Regions from separate parts of the Devosia sp. T2-14 genome, predicted to be linked through region 1. Evidence: predicted binding sites of a transcription regulator. Region 1 holds the regulator's gene; the other holds the start of a gene.
The links. The regulator PhoB, encoded in region 1, activates phosphate uptake and scavenging genes when phosphate is short. The targets are predictions, from matches to a motif close to TGTCATNNANCTGTCAT.
Positions count from the first base shown of each region.

Region 1 (7,122 bases):
GCGGGCCCTGGCGCTTCCGCATGGCGGCTATGGCGACCTCAGTGGCTCCGAAGCACAGAGGGCGATGGTTGCCCGGTGGCTCAGTGAAACAAGGACGCTCGTTGCCGCCGACGAATTGCTGCTGATCAACGGCGCCCAGCAGGGGCTGCATCTGGCCTTTGCGGTGCTGCGCGACACCTCGCCGATCATCCTGACCGAAACGGCGAGCTTTCCCGGGGCACTGGCGGCGGCCGCCAATCTCGGGATGACGGTCGTTCCGGTGACGCATGACGACGAGGGCATGGATCCCGAGGCGCTGGACAAGGCGCTGGCGGAAACCGGGGCCAGGATTATCTACACGACGCCGGTGTGCCAGAACCCGCTGGGATTCGAGACCGGGCCGGACCGCCGCCGGGCAATAGCCGAGGTGGCGAAACGCCATGACGCCTTCATCGTCGAAGACGACATTTATGGATTTTACGCGGCCAAGGGAAAACTGACCTATCGCGACCTGCTGGGCGAGCAGGTGTTCTACCTCACCAGCTTTTCCAAGAGCCTGACCCCGGTGCTGCGGCTGGGGGTGATCGTGCCGCCAGCGCGGTTCAACGGCGCGGTGCGCAAGCGCCTGCGCGCGGAAAGCTGGGGCCTGCCGCCCTATGTGGCTGAGCTCACCGCGGCCATGATCGAAATCGGCGCGGCGCGCGAGGCGGTCGACGCATTGCGGGCGGAGTGCCTGGTGCGCACCGAACTGGCGCGGGACATGCTCGGGTTGGCCAGCGTGCCGATGCCGGGCGGGGCGCCCCATATCTGGCTGCCGATGAGCCCGGTAAAGGCCGAGCAGTTTGCGCGCCGGGCCAGCGAAGCGGGGGTGCGGCTGACGCCGCCATCGGCAGCGCAGGTTGGCAGCAGCCCGGTGGAAGGGGTGCGCATCTGCATCATGGCGCCACCGCAGCGCGCCGTGCTGCAGCGCGGCCTTCGGATACTGGCCGGACTGCTGAATAGTGACGAAAGCGACGTGGTCTAGCCGCCTAGAGCGGGAGGCCGACGTAGTTTTCGGCGAGGCTTTGCTGGGCGGCGCGCGAGGAGGCCAGGTAATCGAACTCGGCGCGCTGGATACGACGGCCAAAGGCGCCGGTTTCCGGGAAAGTGTGCAGCAGGCTCGTCATCCACCAGCTGAAGCGCTCGGCTTTCCAGATACGGGCCAGCACGCGGGTGGAATAAAAGTCGATGCCGGCGGCTGATTTCTCAGCATAGTTTTCGATGAAGGCATCGGCCAGGGCGGCGACGTCGCTCATGGCGAGGTTCAGCCCCTTGGCCCCCGTGGGCGGCACGATGTGGGCGGCGTCGCCGGCCAGGAAAAGCTTGCCGAAACGGAGGGGTTCGGCAACGAAACTGCGCAGCGGAGCGATGGATTTTTCAATCGAGGGGCCGGTCTGCACCTGGGCGGCGGTTTCGGGGTCGAGGCGGGCGCGCAGCTCATCCCAGAAGCGGTCATCAGACCAGGTGGCGACGTCTTCCTCGACGGGCACCTGCACATAGTAGCGGCTGCGGCTGGGCGAGCGCTGCGAGCAGAGCGCAAAGCCGCGGGCGTGGTGGGCATAGATCAGTTCGTGCGTCACCGGGGGCTTGTCGACCAGCACGCCGAGCCAGCCGAAGGGATAGACGCGCTCGAAGGTTTCGATGGCGCTGAGCGGCACGCTGCGGCGCGCGACGCCGTGATAGCCGTCGCAGCCAGCGATGAAGTCGCAATCGATGCGGTGGGTAGCGCCGCCCTTGGTGTAGGTGACGTAGGGGCTGGTGTCGAAGTCGTGCAGTTCGACGTTATCGGCCTCGTAGATGGTGGTGGCCTCTCGCGCCGCCATCAGGTCGCGGGTGACCTCGGTCTGGCCGTAGACCATGACATGCTTGCCCACGAGGTCGGCAAAATCGATACGCTGGTGCGTGCCATCGAAGCTGAGCTCGACGCCGTCGTGGATGAGGCCTTCGGCATGCATGCGGGCGCCGACGCCGGCCCGGTCCAGCAGGTCCATGCTGCCCTGTTCGAGCACACCGGCGCGAATGCGGCCAAGCACATAGTCGGGGCTTTTGCGCTCGAGAATGATGGCGTCGATGCCGGCCAGTTCAAGCAGGCGGCCCAGCATCAGCCCTGCCGGGCCTGCGCCCACGATAACGATTTGGGTGCGCATCGGCTCCTCCTGTCCTCGTGGCAAGCATGGGGCGAACCGGCACCCGCGCCAATGGACAGGCGGCGCAATCTATTGGATTATCCGAACATGAAATCTGTTCCGATCTATGCGCTTTACGGGGAGATGGAGGCCGACCGGCAGCAGGATTGGCTGCACTGGGAGAGCATCCAGTCGCGCAGCCGGCTGCATGATTACCTGATCTCGCCGCATCGGCATGAGCAGTTCTTCCAGGTGCTGAGCTTTACCGGGGGCAGGGCGCAGGTGACGCTGGATGGCGCGGTGTTCGACCTGGCGCCACCCGCCACGGTGATCGTGCCGGCACTGACGGTGCATGCCTATGCCTTCAGCGATGACATTGAGGGCGTGGTGCTGACCATGATGGCGCGCGATGTTCGGGCGACGGGCATGGACGCGCCGCGGCCGGGGGTGATCCTGGGGACTGGGGCGGTTACCGAGGCGATCGCCGCGCTGATCGCCGAGGCGGACCGGCCGGGCGAGGGACATGGGGTGGCGATGCGGGCGCTGCTGACGCTGCTGGTGGTGGCGATCAGCCGGGCGCGGCAGGACGAGGGGCAGGCGGTGGGCGAGGCCCATGACCGGGGCGCGCGGCACGCGCAGGCCTTCCGTGATCTCGTCGACGAGCGTTATCGCCAGACCCGCTCGGTGCAGGACTATGCGCAGGCCCTGGGCATCAGCCCGACCCATCTCAACCGGGTGAGCCGGCAGGTGCTGGGCACTTCGGCGCTGGCGGTGATCGAGCGGCGGGTGGCCCTCGAAGCGCGGCGGCAGCTGATGTTTTCGACGATGACGATCAAGCAGATCGGCGCCGAACTGGGCTATGACGATCCCGCCTATTTCACGCGGGTGCTCAAGCGCATGCTGGGCGTGTCGCCGGGGCTTTATCGCCAGCAAATGCAAGGCCATAGCGGTGGCGCGGAGCGAAATGAGCCTTAAGGCCTGCTTGCCAATCGGGGGGCGCAGACCTAGACAGGTTGGGTAGAGAAGGAAGCCATATGTCTGATCGTCCGTCTGTGCTGGCGCCATTCCGGCATGAGACATTCCGGATGCTGTGGTTCGCGACGCTGGTGTCGAACCTGGGCGGACTGGTGCAGTCGGTGGGCGCCGGCTGGATGATGACCACGCTGACCGACTCGCACAACATGATTGCCCTGGTCCAGGCATCGACGACCCTTCCGATTTTCGTCTTCTCCCTCGCCTCGGGCGCGCTGGCCGATAATTTCGACCGCCGCACCATCATGCTGATCGCCCAGATCGGGCTGATGGTAGTTTCGGTGTCGCTGGCGGCGATGGCGTTCCTGGGGATGCTCAATCCCTGGCTGCTGCTGAGCTTCACATTCCTGATCGGCTGCGGCACGGCGCTGTTCAACCCGTCCTGGCAGGCCTCGATGGGCGATATCGTGCCGCGCTCGGACCTGGCGGGGGCGGTGACGCTCAATGCCATGGGCTTCAACATGATGCGCAGCGTCGGCCCGGCCGTGGGCGGGGCCATCGTGGCGCTGGCGGGAGCAGCGGCGGCCTTTGCGGTCAATGCGGTGTCCTACCTGCCTCTGATCTATTCGCTGTGGCGCTGGAAGCCGGTGCGGCCGATCAATGTGCTGCCCCGCGAGCGGTTTGGCAGCGCGATGTGGGCCGGCATCCGTTACGTGTCGCTGTCGCCCAACCTGACCACCGTGCTGCTGCGCGGCTTCCTGTTCGGCTTTGCAGCGGTGGCGGTGCTGGCGCTGCTGCCATCGGCGGCGAACGAATTCATGGGCGGCGGGGCGCTGGTCTATGGCACGCTGCTGGGTTGTTTCGGGCTCGGCGCAATTGGCGGGGCCTTCGTCAATGCGCGGGTCCGCGAGCGGTTCAGCAACGAGGTGATCGTGCGGCTGGCCTGCATCGGCTTTGCACTGAGCTGCGTTGGCCTGGGGTTGAGCCGGGACGTGCTGCTCAGCCATTTCGTGCTGATCCCGGCCGGCATGTCGTGGGTTTTGGCGTTCTCGCTGTTCAACGTCTCCATCCAGCTGTCGTCACCGCGCTGGGTGGTGGGACGCGCCCTGTCGCTGCACCAGACCGCAGTGTTTGGCGGGCAGGCGGCGGGCAGCTGGATCTGGGGCCTCAATGCGGATTGGATCGGGCTGGAATGGACCTTTGCGGCGGCGGGCGTGGTGCTGCTGCTGTGTGCGCTGCTGGGCTTCAAGCTGCCGCTGCCGCAGTTCAACTCGCGCGACCTCAACCCGCTCAATACGTTCAACGAGCCGATCCTCAAGCTCGACCTGCGGGCCCGCAGCGGTCCGATCATGGTGATGATCGACTACATCGTCGATCAGAATGATATTCCGAAATTCCTTGAACTGATGGCGGCCCGGCGGCGCATTCGCATCCGCGACGGGGCCCGGCAGTGGGGACTGTTGCGCGATCTCGAACATCCCGAAATCTGGACCGAGACCTATCATGTGCCGACCTGGATCGACTATGTCCGGCACAATATGCGCCGCACCAAGGCCGATGCCGAGAACAGCGAACAGCTGCGCGCCCTGCATCGTGGCACCGAGCCGCCGCGCGTGCATCGGATGATCGAGCGGCAGACCGTGTCCCTGCGGGACGACATGCCGCTGGTGGATTCCGGGGACGTTTAGGGGGCGGGTCGTCTAGCTCCGGGGCTGCCCACGGACTTGATCCGTGGGCCTTTTTCGACGCCTGCGGTGACTGGGAGGGGCCCGCGGATCAAGTCCGCGGGCAGCGCTGGTGGTTGTTTGAGTACATGGTGTCACGCCCTCGTGGTTCGAGGCTCGCGAAGGGCTCGCGCCTCACCATGAGGGCTACTGGGTAGGGGGCGGGTGGTCCCGCCAAAGCCTTACGCGAGTTGAGCAAATCGCTCGTCGAAGGCGTAGCCGGCGCCGCGGACGGTGCGGATGGGGTCGGCATCTTTGCCGCGGTTGATGGCGCGGCGGAGGCGGCCGATGTGGACGTCGACGGTGCGTTCGTCGACATAGACATCGTTGCCCCAGACGCCATCGAGCAGCTGCTCGCGCGAATAGACGCGGCCGGGGTGGCGCATCAAATATTCGAGCAGGCGGTATTCGGTGGGGCCCAGATGTACGTCGCGGGTGGCGCGGCGCACGCGGTGGGTGGTGCGGTCGAGTTCGAGATCGCCGACCTTGAGGGCCGCCGTCACCAGGTTGGGATTGGCGCGGCGCAGCAATGCATGGATGCGGGCGATCAGCTCGGGGACCGAGAAGGGCTTGACGATATAGTCGTCGGCGCCGGTCGAGAGGCCGCGGACGCGCTCTTCCTCTTCGCCGCGGGCGGTCAACATGATGATCGGCACGCGGGCGGTTTCCTCGCGGGCGCGCAGGCGCCGGCACAGCTCGATGCCGGAGATTTCGGGCAGCATCCAATCGAGCAGGATCAGATCGGGGAGTTTTTCCTGGATGGCGTGCTGGGCCTCGTCGCCGGTTTCGGCGGTGACCACGCGGAAGCCTTCGGCTTCCAGGTTGTAGCGCAGCAGGATGGCGATATCGCCTTCGTCTTCGACCACAAGAATGGTGGCGGGCATGGGGTGGCTCCCCTTTGTGGGTTCAACACCGGTTTCGGTGTTTGTGGCCCACCCCTCCCGGCCTCCCCCTGGCAGGGGGAGGGGCAGGGCGGTGGGTATGGAGGCAGAAAGTACCGGCGGGGTGACGCGGCCCCGCTGGGTGCTTAGGCCTTGATCTGGGTGCGCTGGAGTTCCTGCACATCGGTGGTCAGCTGCTTGCCGGTCTGCAGGTAATAGGCGCGCTCGGCGATGTTGGTCGCGTGGTCGCCAATGCGTTCCAGGCTCTTGGCGCAGAACAGCAGCTGGGTGCAGGGGGTGATGTTGCGCGGGTCTTCCATCATGTAGGTCAGCAGCTCGCGGAACAGCGAGGTGTGCATGGCATCGACTTCGTCGTCGCGGTTGCAGACCTCGATGGCCCCGGCGGAGTCGCGGCGGGCATAGGCATCGAGCGCGTCCTTGACCTGGCGCAGCACCAGGGCGGTCATGTTCTTGACGCCGTTATAGAAAGTGGGCTGCAGGTTGAGGCCTTCGAGCTTGAGCGAGCGGCGGGCCAACTGCTTGGCCATGTCGCCCACGCGCTCGAGATCGGCAGCGACGTGGATGGCGGTGATGATCGAACGCAGGTCCGAAGCCATGGGCTGGCGGCGGGCGATCATGGAGACGGCCATGTCGTCGATGCGGCGCTGCATGTCGTCGATCTGCTGATCGGCGATGATGGTGAGGTCGGCCAGTTCGCGATCGAGCTTGAGCAGGGCCTTGGTGCCATTTTCGATGGCGACTTCGACTTGACCGCCCATTTCGGCGATCATCTGGGCGAGGGCAACGAGCTCGTCGCTATAGGCGGTGACGATATGGTCTTTACCGATATTGGGCATCTGAATTCCTCTAACCGATACGGCCCATGATGTAGTCCTGGGTCTGCTTGTTGACCGGGTTGGTGAAGATGTCTTCGGTGACGCCTTCCTCGATCAGATTGCCCAGGTGGAAGAAGGCCGTCTTCTGGCTGACGCGCGCGGCCTGCTGCATCGAATGGGTCACGATGACGATGGTGTAGTTTTCGCGCAGTTCATCGATCAGTTCTTCGATGATGGCGGTGGCGATGGGGTCGAGGGCCGAGCAGGGCTCGTCCATCAGGATGACTTCGGGGCCAACGGCAATGGCGCGCGCAATGCACAGGCGCTGCTGCTGGCCGCCCGACAGGCCGGTCCCGGGTTCGTTGAGGCGATCCTTCACTTCCTCGAACAGGCCCGCCTTGCGGAGCGAGGAGACGACGATCTCGTCGAGGTCGGTCTTGGAGCGTGCCAGGCCGTGGATCTTGGGGCCATAGGCGACGTTATCGTAGATCGACTTGGGGAAGGGATTGGGCTTCTGGAACACCATGCCGATGCGGGCGCGCAGTTCCACCACGTCCAGGTTGGG
Region 1 is NZ_AP027921.1:239,623-246,744, reverse strand. It holds gene ACZ5WT_RS01230 (aminotransferase-like domain-containing protein) at 1-1,003, shown strand, start outside; gene pobA (4-hydroxybenzoate 3-monooxygenase) at 1,008-2,165, opposite strand; gene ACZ5WT_RS01220 (helix-turn-helix domain-containing protein) at 2,253-3,119, shown strand; gene ACZ5WT_RS01215 (MFS transporter) at 3,179-4,804, shown strand; gene phoB (phosphate regulon transcriptional regulator PhoB) at 5,023-5,724, opposite strand; gene phoU (phosphate signaling complex protein PhoU) at 5,868-6,578, opposite strand; gene pstB (phosphate ABC transporter ATP-binding protein PstB) at 6,589-7,122, opposite strand, start outside.

Region 2 (7,122 bases), 1.8 Mb from region 1:
CCTACCATTCCGATGCCCGCGGCGCCCCAGAGCTGCTGCACGCCGCCGCCAAGCAGGCCGGGCTCGATTTCCTCGCCATCGCCGACCACAACACCATCACCCAGCGCCGCTATTTCCACCCGCAATCCAGCCCCGATCTGGTTTTCGTGCGCGCCATGGAAGTCACAACCGCCGTCGGCCATGCCAACGTCTATGGCGTCGACGCCTGGATCGATTTCCGCATGACCCAGCCGTCCGACGCCCACATCCTGGCCGGTCTGGTGCACGAGCACGGCGGCCTGCTCTCGATCAACCACGACAAGCCCACCATCCCGTGGGACTACGATTTCCCTGCCGCTGACTGCCAGGAAGTCTGGCAATCCACCTGGCTGGCCTGGAACTGGGTCTCGCTCGATCGCTATCAGCAGCGCCTCGCCGCGGGGATGAAGCTTTCCGCCATTGGCGGCTCCGATTTCCACCAGCCCGATCGCCTGATGCCCGAGGGCCCGCTGGTGCTCGCGCGCCCCACCACCGTGCTCTTCCTGCCCGAGCTCAGCGAGGATGCGGTGCTGGCCGCGATGAAGTCGGGGCACGGCTACATCACCGAAAGCCCCACCGGCCCGCATCTTGAAATAACAGCCGAAGGCCAGCCCATGGGCTCCACCGTCCCCGGCGCCCGCGCCGTGCAGGCGCTGGTCAAGGGTGCCAAAGGCGACCTGCTGGTCTGGATCGACAAGTCCGGCCCCATCGGCGAAGTCACCATCGCGGGCGACAACTGGCAGCACGATTTTGCCCTGCCGCACACCGCCGCCGGCTTCATCCGCGCCGAGATCGTCGCCAAGGCCAGCCGCGACAGCCTCGTCGCCGAATTCACCGCTGCCCTCGATGGCCGCGAACTGCCCTGGCAGCTCCAGGGCACCGACCTCGCCCACCAACCCATCCGCCGCGCCCTGAGCAACCCGATCTACCTGGATGGCTGATCCCGTCCTGCTCCTCCCCCTGCCAGGGGGAGGCCGGGTGGGGGCCTGACAGCCCCCGGCCAACCCGCACACCCACAACGTCATTCCCGCGCAGGCGGGGAATCCACTCTTCCGCCCAACCTACCCCGAGTACCCACCATGCTGATCGGCAACGCCCCCTGTTCCTGGGGCATCACCTATCCCACCGGCAATGCCTTCACCTGGCAGCAATATCTTGATGAGGTGGCCGCCGCCGGCTATCGCGGCACCGAACTCGGGCCCTTCGGTTTCCTCCCCAAGGATGCCGCCGTTCTGAAGCAGGAAATGGCACGCCGCGGTCTGACCCTGATCGGCGCTACCCACGTCCACACCTTCGGCGATGCCGCCTCGGCGCCGGCCTTCATGGCCACGTTGCGCGAATTGTCGGCCCTGCTGGTTTCGCTCGATGCCCGCCACCTCGTCATCATGGACGAGAGCAATTTCTATCCCAAGGGGCAGGAGGGCGTGCTCGATGAAGCCGGCTGGCAGGTGCTGACGGGCATGGTCCGCGATGCGCAGGCGCTGGTCGAGGGCGAATACGGCCTCAAGCTCAGCTTCCACCCCCATGTCGGCACAGCCGTCGAACGCGAAGCCCAGATCGATCGCCTCCTGGCCGAAACCGATATCGACCTGTGCTTCGATACCGGCCACCACGCCTTCTGGGACCAGGACCCCATCGCCTATATGGAGCGGGTTTTCCCCCGCATCGCCTATATGCACCTCAAGAATGTCGATCCCGCCGTGCGCGCCAAGGTGCTCGATGGCTCCCTGAGCGTCGCCCAGTCCTATGGGGCAGGGGTCATGTGCCCGCTGCCCAATGGCGCGGTCGATATCCAGGCAGTGATGCGTCTCCTCGCCGATCGCAACTTCACCGGCCCCATCGTGGTCGAGCAGGACGTGGCCGAGAACACGTTCGAAACCCCGCTCCAGCTCGCCGCCCGCAATCTCGCCTATATGAATGGAATTTCGGCATGACCACCCCCATCAAGGTCGGCCTCATTGGCCTGGGCGAAGTCGCCCAACTCATGCATCTGCCGCTCCTGGCCGACGATGCCCGCTTTGCCATCGCCGCCGTCACCGACGTGTCGCCAAGCCTCGTCGATTATGTCGCCACCCGCTATGGCGTCCCCACCCGCCACCCCGATGCGGCGGCCCTGATTGCCGATCCCAATCTCGACGCGGTCTTCATCCTCACGCCCGACTTCCTCCACGCACCGCTGCTGGAGCAGGCCATCCGCGCCGGCAAGCACGTCTTCATCGAAAAGCCGGCCTGCCTGTCCGCCGATCAGCTCCGGCCGATCCTCGAGCTCGATGCCACCAACGACAAGATCGTCTTCGTCGGCTACATGCGCCGCTTCTCGCGCGCCTTCCTCGAACTCAAAAACCGTCTCCCGGCGCTCGAGACCATTCGCCACGTCCGCGTGCGCGACATCATCCGCGAAGCCCCGTTCTTCGTCGCCCAGACGCGCAATATCTTCAAACCCTCTGACGTTCCCGCCGCGCTGATCGCCGAAGGCCGCGCCGCCACCCAGGCCATCCTGAAGTCGGTCATGGGCGAGGATTGCCCGCCTGACGCCCTGCGCGCCTATCAGGTGCTCACCGGCCTCAGCTCGCACAGCTTCTCGGCCATGCGCGACCTGCTCGGCACGCCCAAGGGCGTTTCCTACGCGCTGCAGCATGGCGGCGAGACGGTGGTGGCCCTGTTCGACTACGGCCATTTCACCGCGCTCTATGAAGCCGTCATCGACGATGTCTCCCGCTTCGATGCGGGCATCGAAGTGCTGACCCAGACCCAGCATTTCCGCATGAACTACGACACGCCCTATATCCGCAACCTGCCGACGCGCCTCGAAATCACCAGTTCGACCATGACCGATACCGGCACCGAAATCGTCGGCCCCTTCTACGAAGACCCCTTCCGCATCGAGCTCAACGCCTTCCACCACAGCATCACCACCGGCACCCGCCCCAAAACCACCCTGCAGGATTCCCTGGCCGACCTCGAACTCTTCAAATCCGTCGCCACCCACTTCCGCTAAGCGGATCGGGGAGGGGAAGTGGGCCCTTTGCTGGGGCCACCACCCCCACCCTCACTCCCTCCCCACAAGGGGGAGGGAAGCCCACCCAGCGCATGCCGCCCTACCTTGCCCCGAACTCCCAGTCGTCTCCCTCCCCCTTGTGGGGAGGGATGAAGGGTGGGGGTATCTGTCCTTCCACAACCGCCACGCCCCCATCACCCCCGCCGTCGCGGAACAGTCACACATGCGTGCTAGTGCCCGCGCTTGCTGACTTGAGCGCAAGGATTGGTCTGTTCATGAATTCCATCGCCACCGGAGATCTGGTTCTTGGCAACGCGCGCGTGGTGCTGGCCGACGAAGTTCGGCAGGGCTCCGTGCGCATCGATGGCGGGGTCATCACCGATATCGGTTCCCCCTCGCGCACCGGCCTCGATCTCGACGGGGATTACCTGATCCCCGGCCTCGTCGAACTCCACACCGATCATCTGGAAACCCACTATGCTCCGCGCCCCAAGGTGCGCTGGAACCCCGTGGCGGCCGTTCAGGCCCATGATGCCCAGATCGCCGCTTCGGGCATCACCACGGTGCTCGATGCCATCCGCGTGGGCCTCGACGAACACGCCGATATGGGCGCCGCCGAAATGCGCATTCTCGCCGATGCCATTCGCGCTGGCAGCGATGCCGGTCGCCTGCGGGCCGAGCATCACATTCACCTGCGCTGCGAAGTCTCGGCCCCCGATTGCCTCGAAAGCTTCAGCCTCATCCAGGATGATCCGCAGGTCCGTCTCGCCTCGCTGATGGATCACGCCCCCGGCCAGCGTCAGTTTTCGTCCATGGACGCTTACAAGACCTACTACCAGGGCAAGCTCAAGATGAGCGATGCCGAGCTCGATGCCTTCACCCGCCGCCGCAATGCGGAATCGCAGGAATTCTCCGGCAAGCATCGCCGCGCGATCGCCGAGCTGTGCCAGGCCCGGGGCATCGTCATTGCCAGCCACGACGATGCAACGCGCGATCACGTCGATGAGGCCGTTGGCCTCGGCATCGACATCGCCGAATTCCCCACCACGATGGAAGCCGCCAAGGCATCGCGCCAGGCCGGCATGGCCATCCTCATGGGTGGTCCCAATATCGTGCGCGGCGGCTCGCATTCGGGCAATGTCTCGGCCCGGGCCCTCGCCGAGGCCGACCTGCTCGATATCATCTCCTCCGACTATATCCCCTTCAGCATGCTGCAATCTGCCTTTGCCCTGGCCGATGTGGTCGAAAGCGTCAGCCTCTCCAAGGCCATTCAGATGGTCACCAAGCGCCCCGCCGATGCGGCCGGATTCACCGACCGCGGCGAGATTGCTATCGGCATGCGCGCCGATCTGGTCCATGTTCGGGTCGAAGACGGGATTCCCATTGTGCGCACCGTGTGGCGCCAAGGTCAGCGGGTGATATGAGCGGGCGGTTTGTAGCGGTCGTCGGACCAAGCGGTGTTGGCAAGGATAGCCTCATCCTCTATGCGCGCGAGCGCCTGGGGGATGGCGGCAAGTTCCATTTCGTGCGCCGCGTCGTCACCCGTCCCGCCGACGGCAATACCGAAGATCACGATACCCTGACCCCAGTCGAATTCGCCGCTGCCGAGGCGCGCGGTCACTTCGCCCTCAGCTGGGATGCCCATGGCCTGCGTTACGGTCTGCCGATTGCCATCGAGGACGATCTGCGTGCCGGCAAGGTGGTCATCGCCAACCTGTCGCGCCGGATGATCCCGGCACTGGTCGAGCGCTATCCCGATGCGGTCGTGGTGCTCGTCACTGCCACGCGCGACGTCATCGCCACGCGTCTCGCTAATCGCGGTCGCGAGACCATCGAGTCCATCCAGGCCCGATTGGCCCGCAAGGTCGACGATCACCTGCCGGCCAACACGGTACGCATCGATAATTCGGGCGAATTGCAGCAAGCGGGCAAGAAATTCGTCAGCATGCTGCAAGACTGCGCTGGTTTGGTCGAGCACCCCTAACGCCCAAAATCTCTCCCACACACCGCCGCTGCCCGCGGACTTGATCCGCGGGCCTCCCGTCACGCTCGCCGAGTAGATAATGCCCCACGGATCAAGTCCGTGGTCGGTGCCGAAGGTGTGGATAGTGCGACGCTACACCACCAGTTCCATCCGATCCGCCGGAAACCGGCTCAGCGCATAAGATATTGGATTTCCATTGGAATCCTCGTCGATCGCTTCCGACACCAGCAAGATCGCTCCTGGCACCAGCCCCAAAAGCTTGGTTTCTTCCACGTCGGCATGGCGCGCTGAAATGCGTGTCGAGGCACGCGCATAGTCGGCAATGCCATAGCTGGCGAACACTGCCGTGAACGAGTTGAGCGTCATGAACCGCTCTGCAAAATCCGGAAAATCCCTATAATTCAGCCGCGTTGTGGCGCGAGACAAACCCCTGCCATCTGCAAGCGAAATGGTCTCCATGCTTGTAACTCTGGCCCCCGGCTTGAGCCCCAGCGCCTGGGCCGTCGCCGCGTTGGCAGACTCGATTCTATGCCCGATCAGGCGGCTGGTCGTGCTCTGCGCCTGGCCCGCCAAACCCTCCGAAAACCGGGTGCGCCGGCCGATGGGATAGCTCAGTCGCCTGGTGTTGCGCACAAAGGTTCCGCGGCCCTGTTCTGCCCCCACGACACCATCGTCGGCGAGCACGGCAAGGGCCCGCCGCACGGTATGGCGATTGGCAGAAAATCGTTCAGCCAGAACAGCTTCGGTAGGCAGGCGATCGCCCGGTGCCAGCTTGCCGCCAACGATATCGAGCCGGATCGCATCGGCTATCTGCCGCCATAAGGCGACCCCGCCGGACGCATCTTTTGAGATTGTCATTGCACTTTCACACAGGCGGCGTAGGACCGGAATAACGACATCAGTTGTCTACTATAATAGACAAATCGAGGCAAGCATGCAGACAGACAGTCCCAATCCCCGCAAGGCGGTACTCGATACCCTCGCCGCCGCCCCCAGCCGCGCCCTCGCAAACCTCTGGGACAGCTGGGAAAACAAGCCCGAACACACCATCGTCCGCCAGCCCGAAGTGGGCATGGTGATGGTCCGCGGCCGGGCCGGCGGCGGTGGCGCACCGTTCAATCTGGGTGAGGCAACCGTCAGCCGCGCCAGCGTCCGCATCGCCAGTGGCGAGGTCGGACACGGCTATTGCCTGGGGCGCGATCTCGCCAAGGCCGAGGTCATCGCCGTCATCGATGCCCTGTGGCAGCGCGATGGCGCAGCCGTCGAGCGCGAGATTATCACGCCGCTTCAGGCACTTGCGTCCGAAGCCGATCAGCAGAGCCGCGATGAGACGGCGGCCACGCGGGTCGATTTCTTCACCATGGTTCGCGGAGACAATTGAGATGGACGCTGTTCTCGATGGCGGTTTCACCGCACCCGTCCTGCAGTCCCAAAGCTGCTTCCGGGCGATCATGGATGCCCTCGCCAACCCCGGCACCCCGCAAAGTCTGTCCCGGCCAGCGGCTTCCCATGGTCCGCTGACCGGCGAATTGGCGAGTGTTCTCCTGACCTTAGCCGATCAGGATACCGCAATCTGGCTGGATGAGGCCCTGCGAAACGACGCTGGCGTCGCTCCCTTTATCGGCTTCCACACCGGCGCCCCGATCGTCCGCGAGCCGGGCCGGGCCGTGTTCGCTTTCGCGAGTGCTGTCAGTGCTTTACCGCTGCTCGATCAGTTCAATCTGGGTAGCCAGGAATATCCCGACCGCTCGACCACCATCGTTCTGGCCGTGCCGTCGCTAGATGGTGGCCCGGCGCTGACCCTCGAAGGTCCGGGAATCAAGGGGCACGGCCACATCAACCCGTTGGGGTTGCCCGATAATTTCCTCACTCAGTGGGCCGAAAACCGCCAGCTCTACCCGCGCGGAATCGACCTGCTGCTGGTGGCCGATGGCCAGGTGATGGGCCTGCCGCGCTCGACCCGTATTTCGGAAGGACACTAGACATGTATGTAGCCGTCAAAGGCGGGGAAGCCGCCATTGCCAATGCCCATGCGCTGTTGGCCGACCGTCGCCGTGGCGACCGCTCGGTGCCCGCGCTGCGCCTCGACCAGATCGTCGAACAGCTGGGCCTCGCCGTCGAC
Region 2 is NZ_AP027921.1:2,346,560-2,353,681, forward strand. It holds gene ACZ5WT_RS11565 (CehA/McbA family metallohydrolase) at 1-959, shown strand, start outside; gene ACZ5WT_RS11570 (sugar phosphate isomerase/epimerase family protein) at 1,098-1,952, shown strand; gene ACZ5WT_RS11575 (Gfo/Idh/MocA family protein) at 1,949-3,016, shown strand; gene ACZ5WT_RS11580 (alpha-D-ribose 1-methylphosphonate 5-triphosphate diphosphatase) at 3,292-4,440, shown strand; gene phnN (phosphonate metabolism protein/1,5-bisphosphokinase (PRPP-forming) PhnN) at 4,437-5,000, shown strand; gene phnF (phosphonate metabolism transcriptional regulator PhnF) at 5,133-5,858, opposite strand; gene phnG (phosphonate C-P lyase system protein PhnG) at 5,935-6,381, shown strand; gene phnH (phosphonate C-P lyase system protein PhnH) at 6,383-6,982, shown strand; gene ACZ5WT_RS11605 (carbon-phosphorus lyase complex subunit) at 6,985-7,122, shown strand, end outside.
Region 2: a site for PhoB is predicted at 3,221-3,237, ahead of ACZ5WT_RS11580 (alpha-D-ribose 1-methylphosphonate 5-triphosphate diphosphatase). Genes of this name have one in related genera too.